Regions from separate parts of the Candidatus Methylopumilus rimovensis genome, predicted to be linked through region 1. Evidence: predicted binding sites of a transcription regulator. Region 1 holds the regulator's gene; each other region holds the start of a gene.
What was found. The regulator sigma-54, encoded in region 1, starts transcription at its own class of promoters, with help from an activator protein. The targets are predictions, from matches to a motif close to TGGCACNNTTCCTGCT.
Positions count from the first base shown of each region.

Region 2: a site for sigma-54 is predicted at 3,852-3,867, ahead of FIT61_RS00560 (TorF family putative porin). Genes of this name have one in related genera too.
Region 3: a site for sigma-54 is predicted at 3,673-3,688, ahead of glnA (type I glutamate--ammonia ligase). Genes of this name have one in related genera too.

Region 1 is NZ_CP040986.1:1,182,903-1,191,260, reverse strand. Features, by position in the region: gene FIT61_RS06240 (hypothetical protein) at 1-479, opposite strand, end outside; gene hpf (ribosome hibernation-promoting factor, HPF/YfiA family) at 479-805, opposite strand; gene rpoN (RNA polymerase factor sigma-54) at 827-2,236, opposite strand; gene lptB (LPS export ABC transporter ATP-binding protein) at 2,263-2,985, opposite strand; gene lptA (lipopolysaccharide transport periplasmic protein LptA) at 2,995-3,483, opposite strand; gene lptC (LPS export ABC transporter periplasmic protein LptC) at 3,549-4,178, opposite strand; gene FIT61_RS06210 (KdsC family phosphatase) at 4,175-4,702, opposite strand; gene FIT61_RS06205 (KpsF/GutQ family sugar-phosphate isomerase) at 4,702-5,682, opposite strand; gene FIT61_RS06200 (cation:proton antiporter) at 5,773-7,746, shown strand; gene FIT61_RS06195 (NAD(P)/FAD-dependent oxidoreductase) at 7,750-8,358, shown strand, end outside.
Region 2 is NZ_CP040986.1:101,909-110,266, reverse strand. Features, by position in the region: gene metH (methionine synthase) at 1-3,414, opposite strand, end outside; gene FIT61_RS00565 (accessory factor UbiK family protein) at 3,495-3,731, opposite strand; gene FIT61_RS00560 (TorF family putative porin) at 3,945-4,919, shown strand; gene FIT61_RS00555 (P-II family nitrogen regulator) at 4,981-5,319, shown strand; gene FIT61_RS00550 (ammonium transporter) at 5,335-6,825, shown strand; gene FIT61_RS00545 (hypothetical protein) at 6,918-8,117, shown strand; gene pqqA (pyrroloquinoline quinone precursor peptide PqqA) at 8,231-8,302, shown strand; gene mltA (murein transglycosylase A) at 8,355-8,358, opposite strand, start outside.
Region 3 is NZ_CP040986.1:164,108-172,465, forward strand. Features, by position in the region: gene uvrA (excinuclease ABC subunit UvrA) at 1-1,920, shown strand, start outside; gene mtgA (monofunctional biosynthetic peptidoglycan transglycosylase) at 1,936-2,655, opposite strand; gene aroE (shikimate dehydrogenase) at 2,656-3,489, opposite strand; gene glnA (type I glutamate--ammonia ligase) at 3,760-5,169, shown strand; gene glnL (nitrogen regulation protein NR(II)) at 5,375-6,505, shown strand; gene ntrC (nitrogen regulation protein NR(I)) at 6,502-7,890, shown strand; gene FIT61_RS00885 (CBS domain-containing protein) at 7,998-8,358, opposite strand, start outside.

The sequences.
Region 1 (8,358 bases):
AAGAGGCTTATATGTCTTGTTTGAGTCATAGGGATTTCAATTTTAGGGATATTAATATCAATAAGTCTAAAAGTATTTACAGTCATTTCTAGTCTTGAACAATCAAGTTTTTTTCGGAATTTTTTTAATTCAATAACTAAAAAAAGTTTTTGTTCTAAAGCCACACTTTTACGACCAAACAATTTTTTAATATCGAGAATTCCTAGGCCACGAACTTCCATTAGATTTTTTAAAAGTGACGGAGCTTTTCCTATAATTTTATTTTTATCGTTTTTATAAAAAGACACACTATCATCAGCAATAAGTTTGTGACCTCTACTGATCAAATCAAGTACCACCTCACTTTTGCCAATACCTGACTTCCCAATAATTAAAATACCTTTACCTTTTATTTCAACAAATACACCGTGTGTATGGTTTGTAACTTCAGGGTCTTTGGATTTTAATGCAATTAAATTAAAGAACTTTGATAGATACATTATTCGATTGGTTGATGTTTTAAACCGCCCTGAACTCTGTGATGGTCTTTATGAACTTCTTTGTATTTAATGACTTGACGATCTAGCTTGTCTGAGAGTAAATCAATGGCACTATACATACTTTCACCTCTGCACTCAGCGTGGATATCACTCTTAGGGAGGTGAATTGTAGCTTCCGCAATATGCTCCAATTTATTAACGGTGAGAGTTACTTTTGCATCAATGACATGATCAAAATGGTGAAAAATTTTAGCTAATTTAGTTTGAATATATTCCTTTAATGACGGAGTAATTTCTAAGTGATGGCCAGTCAAATGAATATTCATGACGTTTCCTTAAGGTTGGGTTTATAAAATTTTTCTAAGATTGGTTGGAGCAATATTTAGTATTTCTCTATATTTTGCTACGGTTCGACGAGCGATATTAATATTTTGCCTCTTCAATAATAAGACAATTTCATTATCTGAAAGTGGTTTTTTCGGATCTCCTTGTTTAATGACTTCTTTAATTTTAGCCCTTATTGCGGTAGATGCAAGCTCATTCCCTGACGCACTATCAATCGAGCTGCCGAAGAAAAATTTGAGTTCATAAATACCACGTGGCGTATTAATATATTTATTTGATGTGACGCGAGATATTGTGGATTCATGAAGGCCCACTTCTTCAGCAATCTCCCTTAAAACAAGAGGTTTCATCATAGATTCGCCATGATCTAAAAAGTCTTTTTGATGTCTCATAATTGCCTCGGAGACTTTAAGGATTGTGATAAAGCGTTGTTGTATATTTTTCACAATCCATTTAGCTTCTTGTATCTGACTAGATAAATGATGTGCAACGTCATTTTGTGAGTTCTTTATTAAGTCTCGATAAATATGATTTAAGCGAAGTTTGGGAATCGCTTGCTCATTTAATGAAACTTGCCATTTAGCCTTCACTTTTTTGACATTAACTTCATGTTGAATGAAATGATGACTTTCAATAGTGGAAAATATATTTCCAGGTTTTGGATTAAGGCTTTTAATTACTTTTTGAACATCTCTTAATGCTTCATCTTCACACCCTAGTATTTTTTTAAGTCTCACAAAGTCACGCGCAGCTAAAAGATTTAGATGGTTCTTAATTACTTTAATAGAGAGTAAATGAATCGGAGTTTCTTCTTTACTCTCAAGTTGAAGAGTCAGGCATTCTATGAGGTCTCTTGCGCCAATACCAGGAGGAGCTTGTTTTTGAAGAAGCTTTAGTAAAGATTCTATTTCTTCAATACTTACCTCATATTCTTTTGGAATGCTTGCTAAAAAATAATCAAGAGACTCCTCTAGATAACCATCTTCATTAATTGAATCTATCAAAAGAGAAATAATAGCCTGATCTTTTTCACTAATCGGAATTAAATGAAAAATATCTTCAAGGTATTGTTTTAATGTTTGTGATGCAGGTTCTTGATAGTCAGGTGATTCAGCGTAATTATCTTTTGTATACTCGTCACCCCAATTAATTTCATGATCATAAATAGCTTCTTGATGTTCTTGATGATTCAAAATTTCAAATGAAGTTTCTTCTTGAGAAATTGTCGGGGTATTTTTGTTTTCTTCCTCATCCTCTTCTTCAAATATTTCAATCAAAGGATTTTGTTGAATTAAAATTTCAAGTTCTTGGTTAAGTTCAACCGAAGACATTTGTAAAAGTTTTATAGATTGCTGAAGTTGCGGGGTAAGCGATAAATGCTGGGATGCTTTAAATTGAAGATTTTGTTTCATCGCTTAAATAGCACTTATTTAAGTACTTATAAATAAAAGTCTTTACCTAAATAAACATCTCTAACATTTTGATCATTAGCAAGCGCTTTAGGCAGGCCTGATGCAAGTATTTTGCCTTGATTCACAATATACGCACGATCACAAATACCTAATGTTTCGCGAACGTTATGATCTGTAATAAGGATGCCAATTTTTTGTTCAGCAAGATATTTGATAATTTTCTGAATATCAATTACCGCAATAGGGTCAATTCCTGCAAAAGGTTCATCTAGTAAAATAAAGGCTGGATTAGAAGCTAGGCATCTAGCAATTTCAACGCGACGTCTTTCGCCACCAGAAAGACTGATTGCAGTATTATTTCTAATGTGAGTAATGCCTAATTCTTGAAGAAGCTCTTCAAGTCTCTTATTCATTTTTTCACGAGTTAATTCTTGTAGTTCTAAAATAGCCAAAATATTTTCAGACACAGTCATTTTTCTAAAGATTGAAGACTCTTGGGGTAGATAAGATAAACCCAATTTCGCCCGGCTATGAATTGGCATTTTAGATATATTGACATCATCTAATGAAATGCGTCCTCGATCAGCTGGAATAAGCCCTACAATCATATAAAAACTTGTAGTCTTTCCAGCGCCATTAGGGCCTAGTAATCCGACAATTTCACCACTCTTAATAGTTAAAGATACGTCTTGAACAACAGTTCTTTTTTTAAAGGATTTTTTAAGATTTTCAATGACTAATTCGCTCATATTAGATCGTTATTCCTGTGGCTTTTTCTTTGGTTGAATAATTGCACGCGTTCTAGCGCCAGGGACAGTTTCTCCCGCTTTATTTTTAGTATTGCCGGACATTGCTTTTGCAAATTCAGCATTTGCGTCATACATGATGTAATCACCGTAAATGACATCCTGACCTTGTTTTACCCATGCCTTGCTATATAAATGAACTTTATCCATACGGCCGTCATATTCAATTCTCTGCGCACTTCCTTCAATATAGTCATTCTTACCTTCTCGTTTTTGTTTGAAGGTCGTTGGGTTGCCGACACTTGTACTATGTTGAAAGCCTTGATTATCCTCTCGAACAGTCAGTTCGTCAGCTTTAATGAGAAGTGTGCCTTGTGTCAAAATCACATTACCAGTATATACACTTGTATTTTTTGAATCGTTTGATGTCATTGTGTCAGACTCAAGTTCGATAGGCTTATCTCGATCCGCTTTTTCTGCAAAGACATTAGGCGAAGTCATACTTAAAAAGCATAAACAAGTAAATATAAATTTTAATAGCGATGGTTTAAAAAATATTGGGGACATTATTTTTTTAGCTTCTTATTTTGAATAATAGGATGAGCAGTTAAATTAGTTTTCTTTGCTGGCTTTTCATAATGCACGCGAACTTTCTCTAACAAGGTTATTATTCCATTCTTTTTGTCATATTTCATGCCGATCGCATTGACGACAGTTTTAGGGTCTTGAATAATACGAACAGGGCTTTTTGTAAATGCTTGGTCTTTATGAGGCAATACAGTTAGTTGGTCTGTAAAAAGTTCCATTTTTGGTTTTGTTTCTGTTTCGAGACGAGCTACTTTTACATTATCAATCATCCGCACTTCTTCACCATCAGTCGAGACAAGACCAAGACCGCCTTCAATTTGTGAGCTAGGTAGATTATTTTTGTATCTAATAAAAAGTGGTTTTTTTAAACGTGTAGTATCATCTTTAGCAAAATGTACCATTTCATTTGCTGACAAAATAAAATGAACAGAGCCATCTGGCTCAGTTTGTGTTGTTTTAAAGTTAGTTAAAAAATAATCAGGACTATTACTTAATTTATTTCCTCTTTTTTCGCTTTCATTTTCAACAGAAACTTGAACCCAGTATGAAATAAAAGCCAAGATTGCAGCGAATAAAGTAGGGAATAAAACAGAGAAGCGATTGATCATTTAAAGTAAGGTGCAATGATTGAGTTATAAGTGCCTTGTGCTTTCATAATAAAATCACAAGCTTCTCGAACGGCACCATAGCCAGCAATTTTTTCTGTAATAAAATGCGCAATTTTTTTAACTTCATCATGACCTGCTGGGACTGTAATAGCCAGACCCGATTGCAACATAGGGGGTAAATCTACAATATCATCCCCCATAAATGCACACTCTTCTACTTTTAATCCTGTTTTTTTGATGAGATCAGTAAATGCTTCTTTTTTATCTGAAATACCTTGATAAAAGTAATCGACTTCTAGATTTTCGGCACGAATAAGAACGCTATTGGAATTACGACCAGTAATAATTGCGAGTTTAATTCCACTTTTTTTAAGTAATCGCATACCCAAGCCATCTTGCGTGTTGAACATTTTATATTCTTGGCCATCGTCTCCAATAAAGAGTGAGCCATCTGTCATTACGCCATCAACATCAAAAATAACAAGTTTAATTTTTTGCGCGCGAGCCTTGAGATTAGAGTCCATTAAATCACTTTCGCTTTAAAAAGATCATGCATATTAAAAGCACCTACCAATTTGAATTCTCTATTTACTACTAGGATCCCATTAATTTTGCTAGTCTCCATAAGATTAATCGCATCAATAATAATTTGATCATCAAATATTGTTTTTGGATTTTTATTCATAATTTCTTTGATGGACTGTTTTTCATAATCTATTTTTTTAGAAAGCTGTCGTCTTAAATCTCCATCAGTAAACATACCAATAGGTTTAGACTCTTTATCTACGATTGCTGTAAAGCCTAATCCTTTGAGGGATATTTCAAGGACTGCATCAGAAAGTAAAGCGTGCTCATGGATAGACGGTACTTGATCAGTTTTTCTCATAATGTCTCGCACTCGAACGACTTGTCTTTTGCCTAGACTGCCACCCGGATGTGATCGAGCAAAATCTTCAGCTGTAAATGCTCTTTGATCAAGAACGCAAATAGCTAGCGCGTCTCCTAGAGCAAGTGATGCTGTAGAGCTAGCTGTGGGAGAAAGCCCCAAAGGGCATGCCTCTTGAGATACCTGAGCACTTAAGTGAATTTCAGATTCTCTTGCCAGTTCGGAATTGCTATTGCCTGTAATTGAAATAATTTTTGCGCCAATTCTTTTAATGACGGGAAGAATAGATATGAGTTCATCACTTTTACCAGAATTTGATAGAAAAATGACTACATCATTAGATGTAATCATACCTAGATCACCATGACTGGCTTCAGCAGGATGCATAAAAAAGCTAGGAGTGCCTGTGCTTGCGAAAGTAGATGCTAATTTTCTTCCAATATGCCCTGATTTCCCCATCCCACTTACCACAACTCTACCATCGCAATGTAAAATGAGCTGAACAGCATGGACGAAATGATCATCAAGCCTATTTGCTAAGGATGATATTTCTTGTGCTTCAATTTCAAGGACTTGACGGGCGCGTTCGAGCGTATTTTTTGATGATGTCTTGGTCATATTGATATTGTAGAGGGTAATAGATACTCGTGTAAAAGGGTTTATATGTACTTTAAACCTAAAAATTGTTGATTAATCTTGGATAAATGAATGTTTGACTCTCTGCCCTTAGTTCTTATTTTGCTAGTAAGCTCAGTTTTACTAGTTGGACTATTTCGATATTTAAAATTACCCGCAATGATTGCTTACTTTGTTGTAGGTTTAATTTTAGGACCTCATTTAATTGGCGTATTACCTGACTCCGAATCTGGTAGGCATTTTGCAGAATTTGGTATTGTGTTTTTGATGTTCAGTATTGGACTTGAGTTTAGCTTGCCTAAACTTTATTCCATGAGGCATATCCTTTTCGGTTTAGGCGGTGCACAGGTTCTTATTACTTTATTTGCTTCTATAAGTGTTGCTTGGTGGTTAGGGCTTCATTTAACCTCAGCATTCGTAATTGGAAGCGCATTTACTATGTCGTCAACAGCCATTGTTTCAAAAATACTAATGGAGCGTGTTGATTTAAATTCAAGACATGGTCGATTGGCTATTGGTATTTTGCTCTTTCAAGATATAGCAGTTATTCCAATATTAATATTGATCCCAGTGCTTGGAGCCTCAACCAATGATATTGGCACTATATTTTTAATGTCACTTTTAAAAGCAATCTTTTTATTTTCCATTCTTTTTAAATTTGGTAGACCTTTAATGAATTCTTGGTTTGCTGTGGTAGCTAATCAGCGGTCACGTGAATTATTCATTATGAATGTTTTGATGGTTACACTCTTATTTTCCTTTGCAACCGAGATGGCTGGATTATCTTACGGCATTGGAGCGTTTATGGCTGGTATGTTAATTTCTGAGACACGTTATCGCTATCAGGTTGAATCAGATATTGCAGCTTTTAGAGATATTTTATTGGGCCTCTTTTTCATAAGCATTGGTATGTTGCTTAATCTTCACCAACTTGCATCGAATATTGGTTTTGTCATTTTAATTACCTTGGGATTTATTTTATTCAAAGCTTTTGTGATTATGTTGCTGGCAAGATTATTCAATTATGAAATTGGTGTAGGTATTAGAACCGGACTTATCTTGGCACAAGCAGGGGAGTTTAGTTTTGTGATATTGGCACTTGCCAGAGAAGGGCATGTAATCGGAACTCATGCATTCCAAATTATCCTGGCCGCTTCATTACTTTCAATGATATTAGCTCCATTTATCATTCAATATAACGGCCGTATAGCGCGTTATTTATCAAAAAGTTATAACCGCAACAGTGCCGACACAGTGCAAGCAATTCAATCAATAGGCCGCACTTTAAAGGACCATGTAATTTTGTGTGGTTATGGCAGAAGTGGACAGTACTTAGGACGCTTTTTAAAAGAAGAGAATATTCCTTTTATTGCGATTGATATTGACCCAAGTCGAGTGAATGAGGCATCAGCTGGTGGAGAACATGTAATGTATGGTGATGCAAGTCGAAGAGTTGTCTTAGAAGCGGCAGGCATTAAAACAGCTAAAGCGCTTGTGATTAGCTATGCTGATTTTAGAGCTTCTATGAAAGTACTTCATGTTATTCAAGATACATATAAAAATATACCAGTAATTGTAAGGACGCTAGATGATACTCATATGGACGATATTCGAAATGCTGGCGCAAGTGAAGTTGTTCCAGAAATTTTAGAAGGTAGTTTAATGTTAGCTTCTCACGCACTTGTTGTTTTAGGCGTTCCTCTAAATCGAGTTGTGAAGCGAATCCGTTCTTTTAGAGAAGAACGTTACAAAATGTTTAGGGGTTATTTTGGTGGTATGTCAGATGCAGAGCCTGAAGTGACTCAACCACAATTGAGGTTGCATGCGATTGAAATTAATGAAAAATCACATGTCTATTCTTGGAAACTTATGCAAATTCCATTCGCCATGTTTAATGTTGAGCTTAAATACTTGAGGCGCCCTAATATGTTGGAAGATATAGAACCGAGAGATGACATCGTTTTGTCTCCAGGAGATATTCTCGTGGTATTGGGTATAGCAGATAAACTTAATGCTTTAGAAAAATACATACTGACTGGCAAATAGAGCATGACAAAAAAAGTTGCTGTCATTGGTGGCGGTATTGTGGGATGTATAACCTCTTTTTTTCTTATTGAAAAAGGATATGAAGTTACTTTACTCGATCAGAATGCTGTTGGTCAGGAAGCTTCTTGGGCTGGAGCCGGCATTCTCTCTCCTTTATTGCCTTGGAACTATCAAGATACTGTAAATAATCTTTGTTTTGGTAGTGCCGATTTTTATCATCAACTTTCTGAGATTCTAAAAAAAGATACAGGTATTGATCCTGAATGGATTGAATCAGGTATGTTGATTTACGATGTAAATGATAATGATTATGCAATAAGTTGGTGCCAGAAAAATCATATTGAAATTCAGCAAGTTCAAGTAGATAGAACATCATGTTTATTTTTGCCACTTGTGGCTCAAATAAGAAATCCTCGTTTACTCAAAGCATTAAAAACATATTTAATAAAAAATAATATTGTCATGATGGAGCATCAAAAAGTTAGCCCTATTGTAGATTCAAATGATTTTATCCATTGTCTTCGAACTGAAAGCGGCCTTAATTTAGAAGCAGATTATTATGTTGTAGCCTCAGGCGCATGGAGCTCTTATGTTTTGAATGAAATTGATATG
Region 2 (8,358 bases), 200 kb from region 1:
CTCATGCATATATTCAGCAAATGCTTCAGCTAAACGATCAGCTAAAGCTTTAAACATGATGCTACTGTAGTCATCATTTTTATTTTTAAATGCTTCTTCATATTTTTCCATGCCTAATCCACTCGTCACGGCAAACATACCAATATAATCTTTAATATTTGATGATTTAGGCGCAATAAAATCAGATAAACACTGATTAGGTTTTTGCACATTATCAACTTTAGGTTTTTCAGATTGCTGTCTTAAGCCATAGTATGTAAATAAAGTTTTTTCACGTGATTCGTCTTCATAAATTTCAATATCATCCCCTACGCTATTCGCTGGATAAAATGCGACGACGCCGTTAGCCACAAGCGCTCGGTTATTGATGAGTTTTGTAAGCATAGTTTGCGCTTCATTAAAAACTTGTGAGGCGCTCTGGCCCACAATAGGATCATTCAGTATAGCCGGATAAAACCCTACCAAATCCCATGTTTGGAAGAATGGGCTCCAATCAATATAGGGTGCAATTAAATTTAAATCGATATTTTTAAATACGCGTTTACCAATAAATTTTGGGGGTTTCGGTGTATATGCTTTATCAAATTGAAGTTTTAATTTATTCAGTCTTGCTTCTTCAAGTGTTAATAATTTAATACCTTTTTTATTGGCATGTTGATCACGTGCCCGAGCATAATCTTTTTCAATATCACTGATGTACTGATCTTTTTGTTCAGGGGTTAAAAGAGATTGCATGACAGCTACCGATCTCGATGCATCAGGAACATAAATCACTGGGCCATCATAATGCGGTGCAATTTTAACAGCTGTATGGGCACGTGAGGTTGTTGCGCCGCCAATGAGGAGCGGTGTTTTTAACCCTCTGAAGTGGGGATCACGCTGCATCTCTTTTGCGACATGCGTCATTTCTTCTAATGACGGTGTTATGAGACCAGACAAGCCAATAATGTCGACATTTTCTTTTTTAGCCATCTCTAAAATTTCTGAGCACGGCACCATGACACCCATATTAATGACTTCAAAGTTATTACATTGCAAGACAACTGACACAATATTTTTACCAATATCATGCACATCCCCTTTGACGGTGGCGATGAGCATTTTGCCTTTAGGTTTTGAAACGATGCCCGTTCTTTTTTCTTCTAATTTTTTTTCTTCTTCAATGAAAGGGACTAAGTGCGCAACAGCTTGCTTCATGACACGCGCTGATTTTACGACTTGCGGTAAAAACATTTTGCCTTGCGCAAATAAATCGCCAACTACATTCATGCCATCCATCAAAGGGCCTTCAATCACATGAATCGGTCGTCCATTTTTTTGCATCGCTTCTAATCGGGCTTCTTCAGTATCTTCTACAATAAAATCTGTGATGCCATGAACTAATGCATATTCAAGTCTTTTATTCACTCGCACTGGTTCGGCATCTGTGCCTCGCCAATTTAATGTTTGAACTTCTTTTTTACTTCCTTTTAGTGTTCCGGCAATTTCAATCATTCTTTCTGTAGCATCAGGTCTTCGATTAAGCACAACATCTTCAACGCGCTCTTTAAGTTCTGGATCAAGATCATCGTAAACACCCATCATGCCTGCGTTGACAATCCCCATCGACAATCCAGCTTTGATCGCATGATATAAAAAGACCGTATGAATTGCTTCGCGTGCTGCATCATTGCCTCTAAAACTAAAACTCACATTAGATACGCCACCTGAAATTTTTGCATGCGGTAAATTCTCTTTAATCCATCTTGTAGCATTAATAAAATCTACTGCGTAATTATTGTGTTCTTCAATACCTGTTGCAATCGCAAAAATATTTGGGTCAAAAATAATATCTTCAGGTGGAAAATTAATTTTTGAAATTAATAAATCGTAAGCGCGCTTACAAATTTCTGTTTTTCTTTGAAAAGTATCTGCTTGTCCTTTTTCATCAAAAGCCATCACGATCACAGCCGCACCATATCGTCGACATAATTTAGCTTGACGAATAAATTCAGCCTCACCTTCTTTCAATGAAATAGAATTTACAATCGCTTTTCCTTGAACACATTGAAGACCTGCTTCAATCACATCCCATTTCGATGAATCAATCATGATAGGAATACGAGCAATATCTGGTTCTGATGCTACTAGATTTAGGAAATGCTTCATCGCTTTTTGCGCATCCAGCATACCTTCATCCATATTGATATCAATAATTTGCGCACCATTCTCTACTTGCTGACGCGCGACTGATAAAGCTTCATCATATTTTTCGTTAATGATTAGATTCGCAAATACTTTTGAGCCCGTGACATTAGTTCTCTCACCGACATTCACAAACAATGAATCATCTTTAATTAGAAAAGATTCGAGGCCTGAGAGTCTTGTCATTGTCTCAACGGTTGGAATATCTCGAGGTTTGATATTTTTTATTTCATTTGCAATCGCTTTTATATGGTCAGGCGTGGTGCCACAACAGCCACCTGCAATATTCACAAAACCACTTGTTGCGAATTCTTTAATTAACGATGAAGTATCTTTCGGCTTCTCATCAAAGCCGGTATCTGACATTGGATTCGGTAGACCGGCATTGGGATAAATACAAACATAGGTATCTGCAATATTGGATAATTCTTCTGCATAAGGCCTCATCAATGCTGCACCTAATGCGCAATTAAGGCCAATGGTCATCGGTTTTGCATGGCGCACTGAATTCCAAAACGCAGCGACTGTTTGACCAGATAAAATACGACCCGATGCATCAGTGACGGTACCTGACAACATAATTGGAAGACTGATTTTATTTTCTTCGAAGTAGGTTTCGATCGCAAAAAGAGCTGCCTTACAATTTAAGGTATCAAAAATTGTTTCAACGAGAAGAATATCAACACCACCTTCAACCAATGCTTTCACTTGATTGAAATAGCTATTTTTTAATGCTTCAAATGTAATATTCCGTGCCGCAGGATCATTTACGTCTGGCGATATCGAAGCAGTTTTAGGTGTAGGTCCAATAGCGCCTGCTACAAATCTAGGTTTGTCTTTCGTTGAAAATTTGTCTACCGCTTGGCGCGCTAATTTAGCAGATGCCACGTTCATTTCATAAGCCAAATCTGACATCGCATAATCTTCTTGTGCAATTTCGGTCGCACCAAAAGTATTGGTTTCAATAATGTCAGAACCTGCTTCTAAATATGCTTCATGAATACTTTGAATAATGTGGGGTTGGGTGAGGCTTAATAGCTCGTTATTGCCTTTGAGAAAAAGTTCACGCTTACCTTCTGGCCCAGAAAATTTCGCAAAGCGGCCATCGCTGCCTCCGCGATAATCTTCTTCCGTGAGTTTATGTTGTTGAATCATCGTGCCCATCGCACCATCCAACAACAAAATACGTTCAGCCAAAAGCTTTCTTAATATTTTTTCTTGAGCAGTCATGAAATCCTATGGCATTCAGTTTTTAAACATGCATTGGGCAATTTTTTTAGTCTAAAGTGCAATAAAAAACTAACAAGTTATTATTTTTTACGCGCTTCAATCTCGGATAGTTTCTTTTCTAGTTCTTCTAATTTTTGACGTGTGCGTTTTAACACTTCTGTTTGAACATCAAATTCTTCGCGGGTGACAAGCTCCATTTTAGTGAACATGCCTTTTAAAAGTGCATCGATATTCTTTTCAATATCAGGGAGCGGGGAATCTTTCACTATCTCTCTGATTTTATTAGATATTTCTTTTAATTTTTCATTATTTAACATGATCATTTCCCCTATAAGTCAAGAGTTTATCAGATTTAAACGCACATCTTAAGTCCATTTGAAACGCTGAACGTTTGTATACCTATTTTTAACTCATTGATTTTAAATGAATTAATAGGTTGGCACACTAATTGCTTTAAGTAATATGTGAACATTCATTAATACAGAGTCACATTATTTTCAGGAAGTTTTACCTTAAAAGGAGAATTAAACATGGTTAAATCACTCATTTCCCTGGCAGTATTGGGAACACTGGTTACTCCAGTAGTTTACGCTGCAGAGACCACCAAGACTGAGACAAAAGAGGAATCCAGCTGGTCAATGACGACCAATATGGGTTTTGTATCAGATTATCGCGCTCGCGGTGTGTCTCAAACATGGCGCAAAGAAGCCATTCAAGCTGGCATAGACCTCACCCATAGTAGTGGCTTTTATTTAGGTGCCTTTGGTTCTAACGTGTCACCTAATACTTACCCTAAGGCTAACGTGGAATTGGATCTCTATGCCGGTTATAACGGTACGGTAGCGGCTGTCGAAGGTTTGGGCTATACGGCAGGTGTTATTGGCTACTTCTACCCTAATGGTAGCTGGAAGAAATATAACGGTGTACTTGATAATGTAGCAGCTGGTGGCGTGGAAGTTCAGCAGACACCAAATGGCGGTCGTTGGGATACTTACGAAGCTAATGCCGGTATTTCTTATAAATGGTTAAGTGCTAAAGGCTCAGTGACTTTAGGCGATTGGTACGGCGCTGAACAAAGTACAGGTTGGACTAAAAGCACTCGGGGTACAACCTACTTAGAATTAAATGCGGCCATCCCAACCCCATTAAATGGCTTAACTTTGATTGGCCACGTCGGTCGGTTAAATGTGAACGGACAATTGGATGCACGTTATATTGATGAGGCTATTCCCGGTACTTTAATTGGCAACAATCTTCCAAGCGGTCCAAACGCTTCTACTTCAGGCGCTCTTAATCCAGACTACACTGATTACAAAGTGGGTTTGAGCTACGCCTTCAAAGTGCTTAATGCGGACGGTTGGAACGCTGGTTTATACTACATCGGTCACAATAACGATAACTACTGGGGTAGCCGCGGGTATGGTGGCGCCAGTTTTAACGGTAGCATAGAAGCTAAAAATCTTAATAAAGATGCTGCGGTGTTTACATTGGGCCGTACATTCTAATTCATTAAAAATCATGGCGGGTGAAAACCCGCCTTCGTTGATGTCTATCTAGGAGGTATACATGAAGTTTATAACAGCAATCATCAAGCCGTTTAAGCTCGATGAAGTTCGTGAAGCGCTATCCGGTATTGGCGTTCAGGGCATTACGGTGACGGAGGTCAAAGGTTTCGGTCGTCAAAAAGGTCATACGGAACTTTACCGAGGTGCTGAATATGTCATTGATTTTTTACCTAAGGTCAAAATCGAGGCAGCCATTCCAAATAAATTACTCAAACGTGCAGTGGAGGCTATTCAAAAATCAGCGCTCACTGGCAAAATCGGTGATGGCAAAATTTTTGTGATGGAACTCGAGGAAGTTTATCGTATAAGAACTGGTGAAACTGGGGAGGACGCTCTTTAATCAGAGGATCAAATTATGAAAAAATTATTATCAACTTTCGCATTAATTAGCTTCTTATGTCTAAACTTTTTAGGTATGACAAGTGTAAGTTTTGCTGATGAAGCAACCTCAGTAAAAGCGAGTGATGCTGTAACTTTAGTTGCAGATGCCACACCCGCTGAAAAGCCTGCTGAAGCAAAAGATGAACCTCCTGCACCAACGCCAAATAAAGGTGACACTGCATGGATGATCGTCGCTACGATTCTGGTGACCTTAATGGTGATTCCAGGCTTAGCCCTCTTCTATGGCGGATTGGTCAGATCCAAAAATATGTTGTCTGTCCTCATGCAAACCTTCGTTATATTCTCACTCATGGGTGTTTTATGGGCAATCTACGGATATAGCGTTGCATTTACGGGCGGCACTCCATTTTATGGTGGCTTCAGTAAATTATTTTTAAGTGGCATTACACCAGACTCTGTAGGTGCTACTTTTAGCAAAGGTGTTGTGATTCCTGAATTCATCTTTGTAGCTTTCCAATTAACTTTCGCAGCGATTACACCTGCTTTGATTATTGGTGCATTTGCTGAACGTATGAAATTTTCAGCAGTACTTTTATTCTTAATCATCTGGTTTACATTTGCATACTTACCTATGGCACATATGGTGTGGTATTGGGACGGTCCAGATGCAATCACTGATGCTAAGTCATTAGAAACAGTTATTGGTAATGCGGGCTGGTTATGGGCAAAAGGTGCACTCGATTTTGCAGGGGGCACAGTGGTTCATATTAATGCTGGTATCGCAGCCCTTGTTGCAGCCATTATGGTGGGCAAAAGAATTGGCTATGGCAAGGAAGCGATGCCTCCTCACAGCCTTACATTAACCATGGTAGGCGCTTCATTACTATGGGTGGGCTGGTTTGGTTTTAATGCAGGTTCAAATCTTGAAGCTACAGGCTTAGCAGCATTAGCGTTTGTTAACACAATGCTTGCTACGGCAGCTGCAACGCTTTCTTGGATCGCATTTGAATGGATCTTAAAATCAAAACCATCTATGTTAGGAGCAGCTTCAGGCGCGGTCGCAGGACTGGTAGCGATTACTCCAGCGTGTGGATTCGTGGGTCCAATAGGTGCACTTGTGATTGGTGCAGGTGTATCTCCTATCTGCTTATTCTTCGTGTCTAAAGTTAAAAAAGCTTTTGGGTATGACGATACACTTGATGTATTTGGTGTTCACGGTGTAGGTGGTATCTTTGGTGCAATTATGACCGGTATATTCGTAAGCCCAGCTTTAGGTGGTACAGGTGTTTACGATTATGTGGCAAATAAAGTAGGTGAGTTTGATATGCATACGCAAATCATGTCTCAACTCTGGGCAGTAGGTACAGCGATTGTTGTATCAGCAACTGTATCTTATGTTGCTTTAAAACTGATCGACATGACAATTGGTTTACGTGTGAAACCGGATGCTGAGCGTGAAGGCTTAGATATCGCTGAACACGGTGAACAGGCATATCATAAATAAAATATCCTGAAAGTAGTGACTTCTCAAGGGCGCTTTTTAAGCGCCCTTTTTTTATGCATAAAATAAATATGCTTAAAGTTATAATAGGGCTCATGTTTAAAAAATTTTCTTTTTTCAATCGCGCATTTCTTAAGAATGCTTTATCACTCATCTTAAGCCACAAGCTTTTTTTCAATGACGGACACATTCCTCCGAAGAATCATAAAATTCCCAATCATTTTTTTGGATTAAGCCTGACCATCGAAGATTTAATTGAGGATCCCATAGGTGTCGTTGAGATGTGTCGCCAGCATAAAATTCAAGATGTCACGCTGCTTATTCCATCAAATCGTATCGGTGAATTTAGTCCTACCTTTATGGATGATTTAATGGGGCACGATATTAAATTTAATCTGAAATTAGTGCTCGTCGACCAAGAAGATATTTATCTTCAATGGCGAGAACTTTTAGATCTCACATTGCTAGGCTATCAAAAACATATTGCCTCCATTGAAATTGAGATGATAAGTTTTAGTCAAGAAGCGCTTCACGCATTTTTAAACATCTGGGCTATGACTTTTAACATGGCAAGACTTAAAAAAATTAAAGTGGCAGGGCCTTCTATTCCCTCATTTAGCCCCTTCTTTAACGACATGGTATTCAAGCTTTTAAAAGACAAATATCAGCTCCCTGACATTCATACGATTAATTTAACTAATGAAATGGATAAGGAGCCTGAACTCATTTATTCGAATTTCTTAATTCCAATGTTAGGTAAATTTTTTAAATTCAATCTCATTAAAAAATTAGCACTTATCCAAAGAATCGCTGAAAGCTTTAACATCAAAACTATTTATGTTGCCATTGAGTTAAAACGTCATGAGATTACGTCATATACTCTTCGCGCAATTTCTTTGCTCATTGCTTGTGGGCGCCTGACTAAACTTTATCTACCTTATCGAAATGCTGAAGGCGTTTTGTTTCTGGTTGATCGTATGGAAGGCATGACTTATATGGGCGCTTTATTTAACGATATGCCCTTTGAAATCCATCACTTTAAAAATGATAAAGAGCAAATGCACGCCATTTGGGCACGAGATGATAAAACATTAAATCCAGAGAGTTTTTACCATATTGAGGATATCTATGCCGCTAAAATCTATGACAGCCATGGAGATATAATCGATTTCACGCAATTTAAAATTACAGATACCCCTATCTATCTTGTGTGGCGATCTATGGATCCCATTATCTTTATTGATACGCCCAAAGTCTTGGATTTTAATGCCACTAATATCATAGCCCTATCATGAAAATCATGAGGTCTAATTCATCACTTGTTCCGTGTGTAAAGCGTGTGGGCGTAATATAGTGCTTTCAATGCATCTTTGAATGCAGTTGATTAACCCTTTTAAGGAGAAATACTATGTGGACAACTCCAGCAGCTACAGAAATGCGTTTTGGCTTTGAAGTAACTATGTACGTAATGAACAAGTAATTGTTTGTTATTTAAAGTTACTTAAAAAAGGAAGCTTTTTAGCTTCCTTTTTTTAT
Region 3 (8,358 bases), 270 kb from region 1:
CTTGCTTCAGGTGCCATCAAAGGTTGGGATAAACGTAATCAATTTTATTTCCAACTTCTGCAATCTTTAAGTGAGCATTACACATTTGACTTAGAAACCGCTTTTGAAGATTTGCCTGAAAAAATTCAACATGTGATCTTGAATGGGAGTGGATCGGAGCATATTAATTTTTCTTATATCAATGAACGTGGTCAGATCATTAAAAAGATGCATAGCTTTGAAGGCATCTTAAATAATTTAAAACGTCGCTATCATGAAACGGATTCAGGGACAGTCCGAGATGAGCTTGCAAAATATTTAAATATGCAGCCTTGCCCATCCTGTGAAGGTTCACGTTTAAGGATTGAAGCAAGACATGTCAAAGTGGGTAAAAAAAATATTCATGAAATATGTAATACCCCTTTAAAAGAAACCGTACATTTTTTTGAGTCCTTAAAACTAAAGGGAGCCAAAAAAACTATTGCTGAAAAAATCATTTTTGAAATTACCAGCCGTCTAAAATTTTTAGTCAATGTGGGTTTAGATTATTTATCCCTTTCTCGTTCAGCCGAAACTTTATCAGGGGGTGAAGCACAGCGTATTCGCTTAGCTTCCCAAATTGGTAGTGGTTTAACTGGTGTCATGTATGTGCTTGATGAGCCTTCGATTGGATTACACCAACGTGATAACGATCGTTTACTTGAAACTTTAAAGAGATTACGTGATTTAGGTAATACTGTGATTGTCGTGGAACACGATCAAGACGCTATTCTTGCTGCAGATCATGTAGTTGATATTGGTCCAGGGGCTGGTGAACATGGTGGCTATATCGTCGCTGAAGGCACACCTAAGATGATTGCAAAACATGCGCAATCTCTCACAGGGCAATATATTAGTGGTCGTAGAGAAATAAAATATAAAAATAAAAGAGTTTTGCCACGCGCTTTGAAATGGTTGGAGTTAAAAGGTGCCACGGGAAACAATTTAAAGCATGTGCATTTAAAATTACCGATTGGGCTTCTCACATGTATTACCGGTGTCTCAGGCAGTGGTAAATCATCGCTCATCAATGACACACTTTATCGCGCAGTCGCACATCATTTATATGGGAGCCATACCGAACCTGCAGAACATACCTCGATTAAAGGCTTAGATTTTTTCGATAAGGTGGTGGATGTGGATCAAAGCCCCATTGGTCGAACACCGAGATCCAATCCTGCGACTTACACAGGACTTTTTACGCCCACACGAGAACTTTTTGCGCAACTCAATGAAAGTCGTAATCGGGGTTATGGCCCTGGCCGTTTTTCATTTAACGTCAAGGGTGGTCGATGTGAGGCATGTGAAGGCGATGGTGTGATTAAAGTTGAAATGCACTTCTTACCTGATGTGTATGTCCCTTGTGATATTTGTCAAGGAAAACGCTACAACCGTGAAACTTTAGAAATTCAATTCAAGGGAAAAAATATTCATGATGTTTTATCGATGACCGTTGAACAAGCACATGAATTTTTTAATGCGATTCCTGCGGTTGAAAAAAAATTACGGACCTTAATCGAGGTAGGCTTAGGCTACATCACCTTAGGACAGAATGCGACGACCCTTTCAGGGGGCGAAGCACAGCGCGTCAAATTAGCGTTAGAACTTTCAAAGAGAGATACAGGGCGAACACTTTATATCTTGGATGAACCCACGACTGGACTTCATTTTGCTGATATTCAATTATTGCTTGATGTGATTCATAAGCTTCGCGATGCAGGTAATACGATTGTGATTATCGAACATAATTTAGATGTCATTAAAACAGCAGATTGGATTATTGATTTAGGGCCTGAAGGTGGTGACGGGGGCGGGGAAATTATTGCAGAAGGCACCCCTGAAGAAGTTGCGAATAACAAAAAGAGCTATACAGGTAAATATTTAAAACCTTACTTGAAATAAGTGAAGGCCATAAACTTATGGTACTTGGGCTGCATTCATGCGAGACAAGATAATGCCGCTTCGCTCAATGAGTCTTGAAGTATCTTGGTGTTGTTCATAATATTTAGGGTTAGGAATCATAGAAGCTAATTTGGCCGACTGAAAACTATTGAGCTCTTTTGCATGCGCTGAAAAATAACGTTGGGATGCCGCTTCAATGCCATAGACATTATTTCCCCACTCAATCACGTTCAAATAAATTTCTAAAATTCTTTTTTTACTTAAAATCGTTTCCAGCATCAAGGTAATGATGGTTTCTTCTATCTTTCGCCACGGTGTTCTTTGATTCGATAAAAATAAATTTTTAGCGAGTTGCTGGCTAATGGTAGATCCCCCTGCGACAATTTTTTTGCGTCGCTTATTTTTTTCATAGGCTTTTTCAATACCCTCCCAATCAAAACCTTCGTGATCAATAAATTTAGCATCTTCGGCTGCAATCACAGCTTGTTTAATATAAATAGAGATTTGGTTGTAATTGACCCATTGATGTCTAAGGGTTGCTTTCTCATCTTTTTCTTGAAGATGTTCTAGTCTTGTTTCCATAAATGCGCTTTCACTCGGATTGACGAACGTCCACAAAAGAATATGTATTAATACCCAAAGCTGATAGAAAAAAAATAAAAGGAATAAAACGGATGTAATTTTTCCTTTTAATGAACGATGATGCCAGAATAGATTTTTGAATCTTTGAGGCAATTATTTATTTCTAAAAAAATCAATGATAGGTTTTGTTTGGGGTTTGATGTGGTGCCAAATATAAAACGCTTCAGCCGCTTGCTCTACAAGCATCCCCAGACCATCTGATGTTTGAGCGTGTTGAGATTTTGCTTGCTTGATAAATAGTGTTTCTTTGCCATACATCATGTCATAAGCTAAACATTTCTCATGAAAGATTTTGTTGTCTAAACCAAGATCAGCTTCATTTAAACTTGCAGAAGTGGCATTGATGATCACATCAAAATATTGATGTTGAAGTTTTTTGATTTCGATGACGTTTAAATCGACATTTAAATGTTTCGCGTACGCATTCATTTTATTTTTAATCGTGTTTGATTTTTCAATCGTGCGATTGGTGAGTGTGAGTTCTAATGGTTTTTTTTCTAATATGGAATACAACACACCTTCGGCCGCACCACCCGCACCAATGAGTAAAACTTTTTTATGTTTTAAATCTATTTGAAGATTTTGTTCGAGATCTCGAACTAATCCGATGCCATCAGTATTGTGTCCAATGATTTCTTTATCTTTAAATTCGAGTGTGTTTACTGCTTCAGCGATTTTAGCGTGTTGAGAATGTTGATTCGCTAATTGATAAGCCTCCTTTTTAAATGGCAATGTGACATTAGCACCACTTAGTTTTTCTGAAATGAGTGTTTGTGATGTTTGTTGAAACTCATTGAGTGGTGATAGCACTGCTTTGTAATCCATTAGAAGCCCTGCATCTTTTGCAAACATAGTATGAATTTGAGGGGATAGACTGTGATGAATGGGGTTACCAATTACAGCAAAATGTTTTTTAACTTCAGTCATGGTGCGGTTATCACATCGATTGGATTAAGGTTTTGAGTATAAGTGTTTTTTAAAAAACTGCCATCCACGACACTTACGCACTATTTAAGTGCGTAAATATGAATAATGCATTTTTATGGTGCATTTTTTTAAGAAAACCTTTTAAAACGCACATAATAACAAAGTCTTAGCACATTATTCGATTGGCACAATTTATGCTTAATATTAATATGTTGAAATGTATTAACACGCTTTAGATTGAATCAAAAATGACGCTTTTAGGAGAATGAAATGGCAATCGCTGATGTAATGAAAAAGGTTAAAGATAACAACGTTAAATTCGTGGACTTTAGATTCACGGATACACGAGGCAAAGAACAGCACGTCAGTGTGCCTGTTTCAGCTTTTGATGAAAGTAAATTTAAACAAGGTCATGCATTCGATGGCTCATCGATTGCAGGTTGGAAAGGTATTCAAGCGTCTGACATGTTACTCATGCCAGATCCAGACACAGCAAACATCGATCCTTTTATGGAAGAGCCAACCCTTATCCTCACATGTGATGTTGTAGATCCTACAGATGGTAAAGGTTATGAGCGTTGTCCACGAAGCTTAGCGCGTCGCGCAGAAGCTTATTTAAAATCAACTGGCTTAGGCGATACTGCTTACTTTGGACCAGAACCTGAGTTCTTTATTTTTGATTCTATTACTTGGTCTCAAGAGATGAGAGGCTGTCATGTCACCATCAATTCAGAAGAAGGTGCATGGGATTCTTCCACACAACATGAAGGTGGCAATACTGGTCACCGCCCAGGTGTGAAAGGTGGTTACTTCCCAGTACCTCCAGTCGATTCTCTTCAGGATGTGCGTTCAGCGATGTCAATTACACTCGAAGCCATGGGTGTGCCTGTTGAAGTGCATCACCATGAAGTGGCAACGGCAGGTCAATGTGAGATTGGTACTAAATTTAGCACCCTCACACAACGTGCCGATTGGACACAACTTCTTAAATATGTGGTGTTAAATACAGCCCATAATTACGGCAAGACAGCGACATTTATGCCAAAACCGATGGTCGGTGACAACGGTTCAGGTATGCATGTGCACCAATCGATTTGGAAAGACGGTAAAAATTTATTTGCAGGTTCAGGTTACGCAGGCTTAAGTGAGTTTGCATTGTTCTACATTGGTGGTGTCATCAAACATGCGCGTGCACTCAATGCGATTACGAACCCAGGGACTAACTCTTATAAACGTTTAGTACCAGGCTTTGAAGCCCCAGTAAAATTAGCTTACTCGGCTAAAAACCGTTCAGCATCGATTCGTATTCCATTCGTGGAGGGGGACAAAGCGCGTCGTATCGAAGCGCGTTTCCCAGATCCTATAGCAAATCCTTATCTAGCCTTCAGTGCATTGATGATGGCAGGCTTAGATGGTGTTCAAAATAAAATTCACCCAGGTGAGCCAGCGACAAAAGATTTGTACCATTTAACGCCTGAAGAAGACGCACAAGTGCCAACCGTATGTTCATCGCTTGAACAAGCGCTTGAGTATTTAGATAAAGATCGCGAATTCTTAACGCGCGGTGGTGTATTTACGGATGACTGGATCAATAGTTATATCGATCTTAAGATGGAAGAAGTGACTAAGATGCGTATGACACCTCATCCAATCGAATTTGGTATGTATTACAGCTGCTAATTCGTGCGCCTAATAAAAAAGACGGCTTAAATAGCCGTCTTTTTTTATGCCTTTATTTTAAGGTTTTCCAAAAATGCACTATTTTAGTGCATTACTGCTTAATATTCCTTACAATACCTTGATAGAGCCCTTGAAATAGGCCAAAAAGCGATCTCTTAAAGTTGGCTCAAGTTTTGCTTAGTATATTAATGAGAACAGACTATTCATGAAAAAAAATACCATCCCATCACTAACCCCTGAATTAAAGGGGATTGAACACTTAGCGAGTGCGGTATTGCTATGTGATGTCGAGGGCCATATTTTGTACATGAATCCATCCGCTGAAATTTTATTTGGTTTAAGCGCTAAACATATTTATAAGATGTCGCTTGATGAGGTATTTCCATATGCCGATATTTTAAAACTAGCCATCAGCCAAGCTTTAAATAATGACACCCCTTATCGTGAACATGAATTTTTGATTACCACATTAAAGCATCAATCATTTTCTGTGACATGTACCATCACCCCAATTCAAAGCGATTCGATTCGTTATATTCTTGAATTCCAACAGATGGATCAGCAATTAAGAATCGCAAAAGAAGAGCGTATGTTGATTCAGCAACAAGCCAACTCTGAATTGATTCGAAATTTAGCGCACGAAATTAGAAATCCATTAGGTGGGTTACGAGGAGCCGCTCAGCTTCTAGAGCATGAGTTACCTGATCCTTCACTTAAAGAATACACACAAGTGATTATTAAAGAAGCCGATCGCTTGCAGTCATTGATGGATCGACTACTCGTGCCTCATCAAAAACCTAAATATGAGCCTACAAATATCCATGAAGTATTAGAGCGCGTTCGAAGTTTATTGTTAGCTGAATCGCCTGATGAAATAAAAATTCAACGTGATTACGATACGAGCCTGCCTGACATTATTGGCGATCGCGAAAAATTAATCCAAGCAGTACTTAATATTGCGCGTAATGCAGTCCAAGCGATGCATGAAAAACAACAACATGGTCTCATTATTTTTAAAACGCGTGCTGAACGGCAAATCATGCTTGCTAAGAAACGCTATCGCGTCGGTATTAAACTCGACATTATCGATAATGGGCCAGGCATACCGCCAGGTATTCGCGACAAAATATTCTATCCGCTCGTCTCCGGTCGTGAAGGTGGGTCTGGTCTCGGCTTATCATTAGCGCAAACTTATGTGAGTCAACATCAAGGGATGATTGAATGTAAGAGCGAACCCGGACAAACGATCTTCACGATTTTATTGCCGATCAAAGATCTAGATACAAAAGAAATTCCTGTTCATAACAACCAAGAATCACAAGGATCTTCACTATGAAAGCTATTTGGATTATTGATGATGATAAATCTATTCGCTGGGTATTTGAAAAAGCGCTTGCACGTACCGATTTAAATTTTAAAACTTTTAGCTCAATTAAAGATGCACTGCAGGCGATTAAAGATGAAGAGCCACAAGTGATTGTGAGTGACATTCGAATGTCACAAGGTTCAGGTTTGGAACTTCTTCAAGTGATTAAAGAAAAATATGCGCATATTCCTGTCATCATTATGACGGCTTATTCTGATTTAGAAAGCGCAGTCGCAGCTTTTCAAGGTGGTGCTTTTGAATACTTAGCTAAGCCTTTTGATGTGGATCAAGCGATTGAAATTATTCATCGTGCAATTGATGAATCTCTAAAACAAAGCACCCAAGAAGTTTCTCTTGAAAATACGACTGAGATGATTGGACATGCCCCCTCCATGCAAGAAGTTTTTCGTGCGATCGGGCGTCTTAGTCGCTCTCATGCGACTGTGCTGATTAACGGCGAGTCAGGCAGCGGCAAAGAACTTGTTGCTAGTGCTCTTCATAAACATTCACCTCGTGCTGATAAACCTTTTATTGCGATTAATACAGCAGCGATTCCAAAAGATTTATTAGAGTCAGAATTATTTGGTCATGAGCGCGGAGCTTTTACTGGGGCTCAGGCTTTGCGTAAAGGTCGTTTTGAACAAGCTGATGGTGGCACATTGTTTTTAGATGAAATTGGTGATATGCCAGCCGACCTTCAGACAAGGCTTTTGCGTGTTTTAAGTGATGGTCAATTTTATCGTGTAGGTGGGCATAGCCCGATCAAGGTCAATGTACGTGTGATTGCAGCTACCCATCAAGACATGGAAGAGCGCGTTAAAGCAGGCCTCTTTCGCGAAGATTTATTTCATCGACTTAATGTGATTCGTTTACATTTGCCAGCATTACGTGAGCGCGCAGAAGACATTCCAGATTTAGCTCGTCACTTTTTACAACAAAGCGCACAGCAATTAGGTGTAGAAACAAAAATTTTATCTGAAGAGACTTTAAATTATCTATCTCATCTTCATTGGAGCGGTAACGTTCGCCAACTTGAGAACGTCTGCCATTGGTTGACTGTCATGGCACCTGGACAAAATATTGACATTGCTGATTTGCCACCTGAACTCAAAAATAATGATATGCACAAAGAAATCTCTTCCGACTGGAAAGATACATTAAAGCAAGAAGTGCAAATGGCCTTAAATAAAAATCAGAAAGATATTTTGACTCAATTAAATCAAACTTTCGAAAAAATTCTTATTGAAGAAGCGCTTAACTTCACAAAAGGTAGACGTATTGAAGCTGCTGAAATTTTAGGTTTGGGAAGAAATACCTTAACCCGAAAAGTTAAAGAATTAAAAATAGAAAAATGAATTTATTTTTTTAATCTAGCTATGCCTGATTATGTTATTTAGACGAATAGAGAACAAATTTTACAAAATAACCAAATTCTAAAACGAACCCAATTTATATAAATTAATTATTGCTTAACGTAACCTTCAAGCTCCTTGATTAGGTTTCTTTGATAGGCAATCATTTCTTTAGCGACATCACCCAAAGAGAGCATACCAATGACATTATGGCCATCCATAATGGGTAAGTGACGAATATGATTTTCGGTCATCACGGTCATTGCTTTTTCAAAAGTATCTTTACCATTGCCCACAAGCACATTTTTTGTCATCACCTCTTCAATGGTCGTGACTTTGGAAGACTTTCCTTTCAAAACTACTTCACGAGCATAATCACGCTCTGAAAAAATTCCTACCATTTTATCTTTATCCATGACCACTAACGCGCCAATTTTATATTCCGCTAAGATGATAAGTGCATCAATCACA